Linked DNA regions of Kineosporia sp. NBRC 101731. The protein of the gene in region 1 interacts with the protein of each later gene in a pairwise test. Links are inferred from orthologs where the notes say so. Each region holds a gene or a part of one and is shown on either strand. Other genes may lie near its edges.

The links.
Region 2: the proteins of ndk (region 1) and QSK05_RS22250 interact in binary tests that used the Escherichia coli proteins (3 or more experiments, as listed by UniProt). The link is inferred for Kineosporia sp. NBRC 101731 from one-to-one orthologs.

The regions. Positions count from the first base shown.
Region 1 is NZ_BSTC01000009.1:151,167-158,738, reverse strand. What follows is about bases 2,050-4,879. They hold ndk (nucleoside-diphosphate kinase), read right to left. Parts: upstream 3,761-4,879; coding sequence 3,338-3,760; downstream 2,050-3,337. Other genes in these bases: QSK05_RS23680 (SDR family oxidoreductase), read right to left, coding at 4,218-4,879; QSK05_RS23685 (hypothetical protein), read left to right, coding at 3,949-4,170; QSK05_RS23695 (SWIM zinc finger family protein), read right to left, coding at 2,050-3,173. Also shown: QSK05_RS23700 (DUF6493 family protein), read right to left, coding at 1-1,791; more of QSK05_RS23695, read right to left, coding at 1,788-2,049; more of QSK05_RS23680, read right to left, coding at 4,880-4,880; QSK05_RS23675 (DUF4233 domain-containing protein), read right to left, coding at 4,972-5,367; QSK05_RS23670 (TetR/AcrR family transcriptional regulator), read right to left, coding at 5,398-5,955; QSK05_RS23665 (SDR family oxidoreductase), read left to right, coding at 6,052-6,762; QSK05_RS23660 (sugar phosphate isomerase/epimerase family protein), read right to left, coding at 6,764-7,572. UniProt on the Escherichia coli protein: Major role in the synthesis of nucleoside triphosphates other than ATP. The ATP gamma phosphate is transferred to the NDP beta phosphate via a ping-pong mechanism, using a phosphorylated active-site intermediate.
Region 2 is NZ_BSTC01000008.1:117,397-122,708, forward strand. What follows is about bases 2,372-5,312. They hold QSK05_RS22250 (uracil-DNA glycosylase), read right to left. Parts: upstream 4,209-5,312; coding sequence 3,534-4,208; downstream 2,372-3,533. Other genes in these bases: QSK05_RS22245 (bifunctional FO biosynthesis protein CofGH), read left to right, coding at 2,372-3,477; QSK05_RS22255 (pyridoxal phosphate-dependent decarboxylase family protein), read left to right, coding at 4,251-5,312. In the rest of the region: QSK05_RS22240 (SDR family oxidoreductase), read right to left, coding at 1-602; more of QSK05_RS22245, read left to right, coding at 907-2,371. UniProt on the Escherichia coli protein: Excises uracil residues from the DNA which can arise as a result of misincorporation of dUMP residues by DNA polymerase or due to deamination of cytosine.

The sequences.
Region 1 (7,572 bases):
CGCCTGGATCCGCCCGGACCGGTCGGTGGGAGTGGCCAGCAGCAGGGGCGGCACCGGACCGTCGAAATCGGGCAGTTGCCCGGCCAGGCCGAGGCCGGCCTCGGCCATGCGCAGCAGCACCACGTGGTGCGGGTAGTCGGACCAGGTCTGCAGGTGCGGGGTCGGCCGGCCCGCCAGTAGTGCGTCGCGGGCCGTCACGAACTTCTCCACCCGGTGCACCCGCTCCGAGAGCGACAGCATCAGAGGGTCGTACGGCCACTGCTCCGCCTCGAGGAAATGGGCCTGCCCGTGGTTCCATCCGGCTGCCCAGTAACCGTGCTTGCCCCCGAACCCGTGCACCCCGTTGGCCAGCGACCAGAGCACCCGCTGCAGTTCGCGCACCTCGTCGGGACGGTCGGCGCTGAGTGAAACCACCGCCGCCATGACGTGTTCCCGGCCGGTCCATCCGGACAACCCGAGCTTCCCCTCCAGAGCGGTCTTCAGGTCGGCCAGGTCGGCGATCGGGGTGAGCCAGGGTTCGGGCTCGTCGACGCACGGAAGAAGCGGCGCCTCCTGCGGGGCCGGCACGGCGGCGAGCTCCGGACCGCCCAGCCCGGCGGCCTGTGCCTTCTCCCGCAGGTCGGCCGGCAGGAGGGCAACCTGATCCGCGATCGTCTCGCGGTCGGCGTCGCTCAGCCGCCGGGCCCGGCGTAGCACCACCGCCAGCGCCTTCTCGGCCACGTCGTAGACCGGTGAGGAGAAGCAGCCCGCGAGCACGGTGACGATGTCACCCGCGCGCCCGGGACTCTCGCTCACCGCCCGGTCGAGCAGCGTGATCAGGGCTCGCACGTTGCCCTTCTCGGGCCGCTCCAGCACCGTGGGCGCCACCCCCAGCAGCAGGTCGGTCTCGAGGAGCCCGGCGTCGAGCAGCGTGCGCAGGTGACGCAGGGCGAACGCCGCGACCGGGGACGGGGCGGAGGCGGCCAGGTCGGCGTAGTCCTGCGCCCGCTCGGCCAGTTCTTTCTCCGTCGGTGCGAGCAGGTCGTGCAGACCGGTGAAGAACCGCAGGGCACCCGGACGATCGGGCTGGTACTGGCGGGCCAGGCAGCCGTCGAGCACCTCGGCCCGGTCGATGCGCCCGGCGTTCACCAGGGCCACCAGCGACGGGGCGACCGCGACCTCGGGTGTGCCGAGCATCAGCCCCAAGCCGTTGACCTCGAAGACCCGGGGCAGCAACGCCGTCAGGAACGGGCCGTCGAGCAGGCGCCGGACGGTCAGGGTGACGCGCTCGCCCTCGGCCGGGGGCCATTCCCTGAAGACGGTCGGCTCGCGCAGCCAGGCGGCCCAGCCGAGGAGGAAGGTGTCGCCGTCGGGCACCGGGGCACCAGTGGCGGCGACCAGGTCGGCAACCCCGCGCCAGGCACCGTCGTCCGGATCGCGCGGCAGCTTCGTGGCCATCCGGGCCGCCAGGTCGGGAAGCCAGTCGGCGCCCCGGGCGGCCGCGACGGCGACCATCCGGCTCACCGGCAGCAGGTGCCAGTCCCACCGCAGGTCGGCCCGGCCCAGCATCGTGGCGACGGCGGCGGACGAGGGCAGCAGGCCCACCGCCGCCACCGCCACCGACGGCAGCCGGCAGTTCTCCGCGCGCCCCGACGACCACGCGAACTCCGGCGACCCGGAGCGGACGTACGTGGTCAGATGCTTACTCAGGGCCGCCCGCGACTGCGGGTCGAGGCCGGTGACGAACTGCTCGACCTGCTCCACCCGGTACCCAGCCAGATGACCGCGCAGGACCTCCCAGTCGGCGCTCACGCCATCGCCTCCTGACCCGCGACACCCGCAACACCCGCAACACCGGCGCCGGCCTCGTCCGGCACGGCGCCCGAGAGCAGCCCGGCCGCCAGCACGTGCGCGCACGGACCGCGGTCGCCGCGATGTTCCTCCCACCAGGTACAGGTACAGCTCGCCGTCGCGCCGGCCGTGCGCACCAGATGCACCCGCCCCTGGGAGCCGAGTACCTCTGTGCCCCGGTCGGTCACGGTCACAGCGCCCTCGGCCACCAGCCAGCGGGCCCGGCGCAGGCGGGGATTCAGCTGCTCGACGCCCGGGCCCTGGGGCAGCGAGCGGTGGAAATAGGCGGCCTCGGCCACGTCGTAGCCGACCCGGCCGGCGGTGGCGAGCACGGTGAGCGCCGCCCGGACCCGCTCGGTGGTCAGGCCCGACGACTGCGCGAGGCCGGCCACGTCGATCGCGGTGTCCCAGGCCAGCAGGGTGCTCACCAGATCGGCGTCGGCCTCGGCCTGCGACCCGGACAGATGGATCAGCCCGGCCCCCTCACCGGCGAAACCCCTGGAGGCCTGCGGGGAAAGAGTGAGGGTGAGCCGCAGGCCGGGACCGGAGAGCTCCCAGCTGCCCGTGGCCTGCGACGGCCCGGAACCAGGAGCGGCGCCGTACACCCGCAGCGTTTTCGCGTGCCGCAGGAAGGGGGTGAGCAGGCTCAGCCGCTGCGCCCCACCGAGCCCGACGGCCCCTGCCACCGGCCGGGCCGTCAGCCGCAGCCCGCGGCCGGCGGGCACCACCCAGAGCGTGTCGCGGGTGGCCTTGCCCGGCAGCCGGGCCAGGAAGGCCGCGGCGGAGAGCCGGTCGACCTCGGCCCGCACGTCGAACCCGGAGGCGATGACCTGGGTCTCGGTGAAACCACGCAGCCAGGAGGCCGGCAGCGGCACCTTCCGCTCCACCACTCGCTCGGTGGCCGTGGTGACCGCGACATCGTCGGGACCGACGTCCAGGTGCAGGCGACCGTCCCGCACCCGGGCGAGCGCCCGGCGCAGAGGTGCGTTGATGTCGATGTTCGTGGTGCCGTGCCGCAGGAACCCGTCGCCGTCGAGTGCCTCGGGCAGCAGGTCGAGCCGCACGTGCACACCGGTGCACCCGGAGAACGCCTCGAAGCGGAGCTTGCTCTCCTCGGCGGTCACCACCGGGTCGAGCATCATCTGCGTCCGGGTGCGCCGGAAGTCGGCCGCGGCCACCGCGGAGACCACCAGGAGACCCGCCGCGGCCGCCCCCGGAACGGTCACGTCACCGCTGAAGAACCGCGGGTTGGCCGCCGGCCCGCCACTGGTCTGCAATCGCAGGCCGGACAGACCGGTGAGCTCGGAGGGACCCCGGTAGGAGTATGTCGCCAGCGCCTGCACGATTCAGACCACTTCCCGCTTTTCCCGGACGGACACCACTATTTCGACCACGCGGCGAAACTAGTGCCACCCACCGACAAAATGGGCGGAGGACGCCACCGGGCCACTTCGTCCGCAGACGAGCCCGGCAACGCCCTCCGGATGGAGCGACGGCTAACGAGTCCTCACAGACCCGGGAACCAGAGCCCGATCTCGCGCTCGGCCGACTCCGGCGAGTCCGAGCCGTGCACGACGTTCTGCTGCACGGCCGTGCCCCAGTCGCGGGCCAGGTCGCCACGGATCGAGCCCGGGGCGGCCTTGATCGGGTCGGTCGCGCCGGCCAGCGAGCGGAAGGCCGCGATGACCTGCTCGCCCTCGGCGACGGCGGCCACCACGGGGCCGGACATCATGAACTCGACCAGGTTGTTGTAGAAGGACTTGCCGACGTGCTCCTCGTAGTGCTTCTCGAGCAGTTCGGCGGTGGGCACCAGCAGGTTCAGGGCGACGACGTCATACCCCTTCGCCTCGATACGGCGCAGCACCTCGCCGATCTGGCGGTGGCGCACGCCGTCCGGCTTGACAAGAACGAGCGTCCGCTCCGAGGCCATGGTCATTGTCCCTCTCGATGATGTTGACACGGGCGCAGCAGAGCCTAACGAACACCGATCGATGGCCGGTGCCCCGGATGCGCGAAGGTCACCCTGAAGGCCTCAAGACTCCACTGACACCAAGCGATGGAATCAATGAAGTGACATTGCGGTTGCATACTGTCACCGAACCATTTGCTGGAGGAGTCATGGAACGACCCCCGCTGTCCACCGTGCTGACATCAGTCCTGTCCGCGGCCATCGAGAACACCCACCGGCCCACCCTGCTGGCCATCGTGCGTCCACACCTGCGCGACGAGGGCAAGGAACGTCCACCGGTGGACGAGGAACAGTCCGGGTCGCGGGTGATCCCGATGCCCCGCCGCGCCCCTGAACACGCCGAGCAGCACGACCCCACGCCGGCGGCCTGAGACCCCCCGAAACTCAGGCCGACCCGAAACTCAGGCCGACCCGAAACTCAGGCCCGGCGGATCGCTGCCGCGATCTCGGTGTTGCCGCCGACCAGCTCCAGCACCTTTTTCGCGGTTCCGGGCGCGTCGAGCAGCGCCACGATCACCGCGGCCACGTCGGCCCGGGGTACCGAGCCCCGGTTCACGCTCGGTGCCAGCCGCACCTGACCGGTACCCGGCCCGTCGATGAGCGCACCGGGGCGCAGGATGGTCCAGCCCAGATCGCGCGTGCGTAGATCGTCCTCGGCAGCGAGCTTGGCCAGCAGATAGGCGTGGAAGACGTCGTCGACGCCGTCGGGCCGGGCACCGTCGGCGACCGAGTCGGCGCCGATGCTCGAAACCTGCACGAACCGTGGCACACCGGCCTTCTCGGCGGCTTCGGCCAGCAGCACGGACGAAGCCCGGTCGACCGAGTCCTTACGCGCGGCGCCGCTTCCCGGGCCGGCCCCGGCCGCGAAAACGGTGGCGTCGGCACCGGCCAGAAGCCGGGTCACGGCCTCGACGTCCGCGGTCTCCAGATCCAGCACGGCGGGGGTGACCCCGATCCCGCGCAGGTCGTCCACGTGAGCCGGGTTACGGATGATGCCGACCACATCGTCCCCGCGGTCGTGGAGCATCCGCCCCAGGATCAGAGCGATCTTCCCGTGCCCTCCGGCGATCACGATGCGCATGGCCAGGACGCTAACCCAGGTTTCCCGGGCTGTCCCGGGCCGATCGACGTGAATCTCCGGGCGGCCCGGGCGTGCCGGTGGGCGGTGAGGCTCAGGCGGGCTCGGTGAATTCCCCGTCGCGCTCCTGTTTCGCCTGCTCGGCCTCGTGCAGGGCCCATCGCTCGGCCCCCTCACGCTCCAGCCGGGACCCGATGACGAGTGACGCGATCCACAGCGCCCCGAAGAGCACGCCGAGGAACAGCATGGTGTGTACCCAGATGCCGACGGCGAAGATCGCCAGCTGCAACACCGACCCGATCACGTACCCGGCGCGGCTGCGCAGCAGTCCGGCGGTCACGAAGCAGACCACGGCCAGGCCACAGGTGATGCCCAGCGCGGTGCCGGTGGACAGGGAGGAGAGGTCCTTCGCCACCAGACCGGCGAAGAACATCACCAGCGCCTCACTGATGAGGGTGGTCGCGGCCATCATCCGCATCGGGTTACGCACCCCATCATCTTGTCAAACCCGAACCGGTGTTCAGGCCACCGGGCGCCGCCGGAGCCCGTCGAGCACCAGATCCAGCAGGTGCGCCGTGCGCCGCTCCCAGTCCTCGTTCGGCACGCGCCAGAGAAAACCGACCAGCAGCAGCACCTCCTCGGCATCCACGTCCGGTCGCAGCAGTCCCGCCGCCTGCCCGGCCGCCAGCAGCGTGCCGATCACCCCGACCGTCTCGGCGTAGTACTCCGCCGACAGATCGGCCCGCGTCGCCGCCCGCACCGCGGCCGCCGCCCCGTGCTTGATGCGCCCGTAGGCGGCCAGCCGCTCCAGCCACAGCCGCAGCGCGATGTCCGGAGGATTCCCCTCCAGCAGCCCGGGAGCCGCGTCCAGCAGATCCCGCAGGTCGACCCGGTAGACCTCGACCAGCAGGGCCTCCCGGGTCGGGAAATGGCGGTACAGCGTGCCCTGCCCGACGCCGGCCTCCTTGGCGATCGAGTTCAGCGTGGCGTCGCTGGAACGCGTCAGCGCCGCGCGGGCCACCTCGAGCAGACGGGCGCGGTTCTGCTCGGCATCCGCCCTGCGCACCGTGGGAGCCATGCCACCCACCCTACCGAGCGCGGCACTTGCAAGCGGACACGCGTCCGTTTATCGTCAGCCAAGCGGACACTTGTCCACTTAGCTCCGGGAGAAACCATGTCCAAGGTCATCGCCATCACCGGCGCCAGCAGCGGCATCGGTGAGGCCACCGCCGAACTGCTCGCCGCCCGCGGCGCCACCGTGCTGCTCACCGCGCGGCGGGCCGATCGTCTCCAGGCCCTGACCGACAAGATCCGATCCCATGGTGGACGCGCGGACTGGGTGACCACGGACGTCACCAGTTGGGAGGACGCCCAGAAGCTGGTCCGCACGGCGAAAGAGCGGTTCGGGCGCCTGGACGTGCTGGTCAGTAATGCGGGGGTGGCCACCGTGCGCAGTTTCGAGACCCTCAGCACGGCCGAGATCGACGCCATGATCGACGTCAACCTCCGCGGCGTGCTGTACGGCATCAGCGCGGCCCTGCCGCTGTTCCGGGAGCAGGGCAGCGGGCACTTCGTGCAGACCGTCTCGACCTCCGGTCTGCGGATCGTGCCCGGTCAGGTGGTTTACGCCGGGGTGAAGAACGCCGTGCGCACGATCGCCGAGGGGCTGCGGCAGGAGATGGGCGACAGCATCCGGGTCACGGCGGTCTCCCCCGGCATGACCCGGACCGAGTTCGTCGACGGCGCCTCCCCCCAGATGCGGGAACAGGTGGAGCGGGTGGCGATGGGCCCGGACGCGATCGCCCGGGCCATCGCCTTCGCCATCGAGCAGCCGGCCGACATCGACGTCAACGAGATCGTCGTGCGCCCGACCGCCCAGAGCTGAACTACCGGCTGCTGAACGCCGCATCGAAAGACGTCGCCGGCGGGTCGAACAACTGCGTACGGACGAAGTCCAGGGCCTGCGGGGCCCCGACCAGCCGGTCCATCCCCGCGTCCTCCCACTCCACCGAGATCGGCCCCTGATAACCGATCGCGTTGAGCATGCGGAAACAGGCCTCCCACGGCACGTCTCCGTGGCCGGTGGAGACGAAGTCCCAGCCCCGGCGCGGATCGGCCCAGGCCAGGTGCGACCCCAACCGCCCGTTGCGGCCGTTGCCGACCTGACGCTTGGCGTCCTTGCAGTCCACGTGGTAGATCCGGTCCTGGAAGTCCCACAGGAATCCCACCGGGTCGAGGTCCTGCCAGACGAAATGGCTCGGGTCCCAGTTCAGCCCGAACGCCGGCCGGTGACCGATCGCTTCCAGCGCACGCCGGGCCGTCCAGTAGTCATAAGCGATCTCGGACGGGTGCACCTCGTGGGCGAACCGCACCCCAACCTCGTCGAAGACGTCGAGGATCGGGTTCCAGCGATCGGCGAAGTCCTGGTACCCGGCGTCGATCAGCTCCTGGGAGACCGGCGGGAACATCGCCACGTACTTCCAGATGGCCGAGCCGGTGAAGCCGACCACGGTGTCGACGCCGAGCCGGCTCGCCGCCCTCGCCGTGTATGTCATCTCCTCGGCCGCCCTTCGGCGCACCCCCTCGGGTGATCCGTCACCCCAGACCCGGTCGGTGAGGATGCCACGGTGCCGGGTGTCGATCGGGTCGTCACAGACCGCCTGGCCGGTCAGGTGGTTGGAGATCGCCCAGACCT
Region 2 (5,312 bases), on another replicon or contig:
AGCCGGCCGGAGCGCCCGGCCACCCGGCCCATGTCGGTGTCGGTGAACGACAGGTAGGCCACGCCTACCCGCACGCCGTGACCGGTCAGTTCGGTGCGCAGGCCCAGGGCGAAGGCCTCCACACCGGCCTTGCTGGCGCCGTACGCCGTGATCATCGGGGTGGGCGCGAGCGCGGCCAACGACGCGACCTGGAGGTAGTAGCCCTGACTGCGGACGAGGTGGGGCAGGAACGCGCGGACCGTGCGGATGCTGCCGAGCAGGTTGACCTCGATCACCCGGTCGTAGGCCGCCGGGTCGGACAGGCTCAGCGGGCTCCCCATCGCGATCCCGGCGTTGGCGATCAGCACGTCCACACCGCCGAAACGCTCCTGCACCCCGGCGACGGCGGTGGCCAGGGCGTCGGGGTCGGTCACGTCGCACTCGAACCAGGCGGCCCGGTCGCCGCAGCGGACGGCCACGGCGGCGAGCTGCTCCGGCTCCAGCCCGAGCAGGGCGACGTGGGCACCGCGCTCGGCCAGCCTCTCGGCCAGCGCGGCGCCGATGCCTCGCGCCGCGCCGGTGATGACAACGACCTGGCCGGCGATCGGCTGCGGGATGCGCATCGCGCTGAGTCTCCTCGGGGGGACGGGGGGAGAGAAAAGGCTCAGAAAGTACCTGTGAACGAAGATGCCGTCGCGAGTGCGCCTGATACGCGCGCGGGGCGCGATGTGACGAGCGCGACGTCCCCCATGATGTCCCTGGATGTCCGTGGAACCGGTGCAGTGAGGCACGGTCGGAATGCACCGGGTGCCAGAGCGGGTTCGCACCGGTGCGAGCAGAAGCAGACCAGTGGCAATCCGGTGGCTGTCCGGTTGCTGTCCGGTTGCTATTCAGGCAGACCAGTTGCTTGCGCACGACTTGTGCACGATCACCGCAGAGGAGTCTTTCGTGACCCAGACGCCGACCCCGTCCTCCGGCCCGGCACCGACCGAGGCCGCGTTACGGCGGGCACTGCGGCGCGCGTCCGACGGCGTCACCCTCGACCAGGCCGAGGCCGAAGTGCTGCTGCAGGCCCACGGCGAGCACCTGGACCGGCTGTTGCAAGCGGCCGGGGCAGTACGGGACGCCGGGCTGGTCAGTGCCGGGCGCGAGGGCATCGTCACCTACTCGCGCAAGGTGTTCGTGCCGGTCACGCACCTGTGTAACGACCGCTGTCACTACTGCACGTTCGTCAAGACCCCGAAGCAGCTGGAGCGCGAGGGCAAGTCGCTCTACATGACGCCGGACGACGTGCTCCGGGTGGCGCGTCAGGGCGCCGCGCTGGGCTGCAAGGAAGTGCTGTTCACCCTCGGCGACCGCCCCGAAGACCGCTGGCCCGAGGCCCGCGAGTGGCTGGAGGAGGCGGGTTACTCCTCGACGCTGGGCTACATCCGCGCGCTCGCGGTGCAGGTGCTCGAGGTCACCGGCATGCTGCCGCACCTCAACCCGGGCGTGATGTCCTGGCAGGACCTGGGCCGGGTGAAGCCGGTCTCGCCGTCGGTCGGGATGATGCTGGAGACCACCTCGCGTCATCTCTACGAGACCCCCGGCCAGGCCCATTACGGCAGCCCCGACAAAGACCCCGAGGTGCGGCTGCGGGTGATCGAGGACGCCGGACGGCACAACATCCCGTTCACCACCGGCCTGCTGATCGGCATCGGTGAGTCGTTCACCGACCGCGCGCAGTCGCTGTTCGCGCTGCGCCGCCTGGCCCGTGAGTACGGCCACATCCAGGAAGTCATCATCCAGAACTTCCGGGCCAAGCCGAAGACCGCGATGCGGTCGGCGGCGGACGCGCAGGAGGACGAGTACCTGGCCGCAGTGGCGGTGGCCCGGTTGGTGATGGGGCCCCGGATGCGGATCCAGGTGCCGCCCAACCTGTCCGAGCCGGAGCAGCTCGGCCGGCTGCTGCAGGCCGGGGCCGACGACTGGGGCGGCGTCTCACCCCTGACCCCCGACCATGTGAACCCCGAGCGTCCCTGGCCGCACCTGGACGACCTGGCCCGGTACAGCGCCGAGGCGGGTTTCGAGCTGACCGAGCGGCTCACGGTGCACCCGGAGTACGCGTCGGTGGGGGAGCCGTGGCTCGACCCGCGGGTCTACGGCCATGTGAAGGCCCTCATGCGTGAGGACGGCCTGGCCAACCCGGCCGCGTTGCCCACCGGAATGCCTTGGCAGGAGCCTGATCCCGAGTGGGGCAGCAGCGGCCGCATCGACCTGAACATCACGATCGACACCACGGGGCGCACCAGCGACCGGCGCAGCGACTTCGACGACGTCTACGGCGACTGGGCGGCGCTGCGGGAGAAAGCCGTGCTCACCGGGGCCCCCGAGCGGCTGGACGGTGACGTGGTCAAGGCGCTGAGCGTGGCCGAGACCGACCCGCAGGCCCTCACCGAAGACCAGTCGGTGCTGCTGGCCTACGTCGAGGGCGATGCGCTCAAGCAGCTGGCCCGGATCGCCGACGACCTGCGCCGCGAGGCGGTCGGCGACGACGTCACCTACATCGTCAACCGGAACATCAACTTCACCAACGTCTGCTACACCGGTTGTCGCTTCTGTGCTTTCGCGCAGCGCCGCAACGACGACGACGCCTTCACCCTCTCGCTGGACGAGGTGAAGAGCCGGGTGCGCCAGGCCTGGGACATCGGCGCGACCGAGGTCTGCATGCAGGGCGGCATCGACCCGCACCTGCCCGCGACGGCCTATTTCGACATCGCCCGGGCGGTGAAGGAGGCCGTGCCGCAGATGCACATGCACGCGTTCAGCCCGATGGAGGTCATCAACGGCTCCACCCGCACCGGCCTGCCGATCCGCGAATGGCTGCGGCAGGCCAAGGAGGCCGGTGTCGACTCGATGCCCGGCACCGCCGCCGAGATCCTCGACGACGACGTGCGCTGGATCCTGACCAAGGGCAAACTGCCCACGGCGTCGTGGATCGAGTGCATCACCACCGCCCACCAGGAGGGCCTGCCCACCTCGTCCACCATGATGTACGGCCACGTGGACAACCCCTCGCACTGGGCGAAGCACCTGCGGCTGCTCGCCCAGTTGCAGGAACAGAGCATGGAATACGGCGCAGCGCGTTTCACCGAGTTCGTGGCGCTGCCGTTCGTGCACCAGAACGCGCCGATCTACCTGGCGGGCGTCGCCCGGCCGGGGCCCACCATGCGCGACAACCTGGTGGTGCACGCGCTCGCGAGAATCCTGCTGTACGGCCGGATCGACAACATCCAGACCTCGTGGGTGAAGCTCGGCGTGGACGGCACCCGGGCGATGCTGCAGGCCGGCGCGAACGACGTGGGCGGCACCCTGATGGAAGAGACCATCTCGAGAATGGCCGGTTCTCAGTATGGTTCGTTGAAGACCGTGGCCGAGCTGGAAGAGATCTCCGAGCACCTCGACCGACCCGCGCGGCAGCGCAACACGTTGTACGAAGAGGTCCAGCTACTCGGGTAGAGCAAAAATTGAGGACGCCCACCAGAGTCTGGTGGGCGTCCTCAATTTTGGTTCTTCTACAGGGACCAGTCGATCGGCTCGGCACCCAGGTCTTCGAGCTCGGCGTTGGCCCGGCTGAACGGGCGTGACCCGAAGAAGCCGTTGTTGGCCGAGAGCGGGCTCGGGTGGGCGCTCTCGATCAGCGGAATGTCTTGCAGCGCAGGGGCGAGCGAGCGCGCGTCGCGACCCCAGAGAATGGCCACCAGGGGCTCGTCCCGCTCCGCCAACGCGTGGATCGCCTGCGCGGTGACCTCTTCCCAGCCCTTGCCCTTGTGCGAGGCGGAAGCGCCGGGCGCGACCGTCAGCACTCGGTTGAGCAACAGCACACCGCGTTCGGTCCAGGCCGTCAGGTCACCGTGCTTCGACGGCTCGATGCCCAGGTCGCTGTGCAGTTCCTTGAAGATGTTGTTCAGGCTGCGCGGCAGCGGGCGCACGTCCGGCCCCACCGAGAACGACAGCCCGACCGCATGACCGGGAGTGGGGTAGGGGTCCTGCCCCACGATCAGCACCCGCACGTCCTTGAACGGCTGCTTGAAGGCCCTCAGCACGTTGGGGCCGGAGGGCAGGTAGGTCCTGCCGTCGGCGATCTCCTTGCGAAGGAAGTCGCCCATCTCGGCGATCTTCTCCTCGACCGGGGCAAGTGCCGCAGCCCAGCCCGGGTCGATCTGCTCAGCGAGTGGTCGGCGTGTCACGGCCGCCGACAGTAGCGCCGTGCACACCTAGACTGCACATCCGTGCATCGCTATGACGCCGGGACCGAGGTTCTCGCCGAGGCCGTGATGAGTTACTCACGGCAGCGCATGAGTTACCAGGACGTTCCTCTGGACGCTCCACTCACAGCCGCGCAGCTGCGCGCCCGGGCCGGTCAGACCATCACGCCCGAGGGCATGGGTGGTGAGAAGGCTCTGCGGCTCTTCGGTGACGTGCTGGCCCCGGCCTGCATCTCCACCGACCACCCGCGCTACCTCTCCTTCATCCCGTGCGCCCCGACCAAGGCCGCGACCCTGTTCGACCTGGTGGTGAGCGCGTCCGGGCTGTACGCGGGGACCTGGATGGAGGGCTCGGGCGCCGTCTACGCCGAGAACCAGGCACTGGCCTGGCTGGCCGGGATGGCCGGCCTGCCGGAGAGCGCGGGCGGGGTGTTCGTGCCGGGCGGTACCACCGGCAACCTGTCCGCCCTGGTCGCGGCCCGGTACAGGGCTCGTCTCGACCGTGCGGAGCACCCTCGCCGCTGGGCCGTCGCCGGCACCGTTCACGCGCACTCGTCCATCGTCAGCGCGTGTGACGTGATGGACGTCGACTTCATCGGGGTTCCGGTGGGTGAAGACGGCCGGCTGACCGGTGCCGCGTTGCGTGAAGCCCTGGAGAAGGCCGGGCACGACGGGGTGTTCGCGGTGGTGGCCACGGCCGGCACGACGAACCTGGGCATCGTCGACGACCTGGAGTCGGTCGGCGCGGTCTGCGAGGAACTGGGCCTGTGGTTCCACGTCGACGGTGCCTACGGGCTCGCCGGCCTGGCGGCACCGAGCGTGCGGCACCGGTTCAGCGGCATCGAGCGCGCCGACTCGTTCGTGGTCGACCCGCACAAGTGGCTGTTCGCCCCGTTCGACTGCTGCGCCCTGATCTACCGCGACCCGACGGTGGCCCGGGCCGCCCACACCCAGCGGGCGGGATACCTGGACGTGGTCACCGACGGCGCGTCGCACGACGAGATCAACCCGTCCGACTACGCGGTCGGCCTGACCCGCCGGGCCCGGGGGCTACCCTTCTGGTTCTCGCTCGCGACGCACGGCACG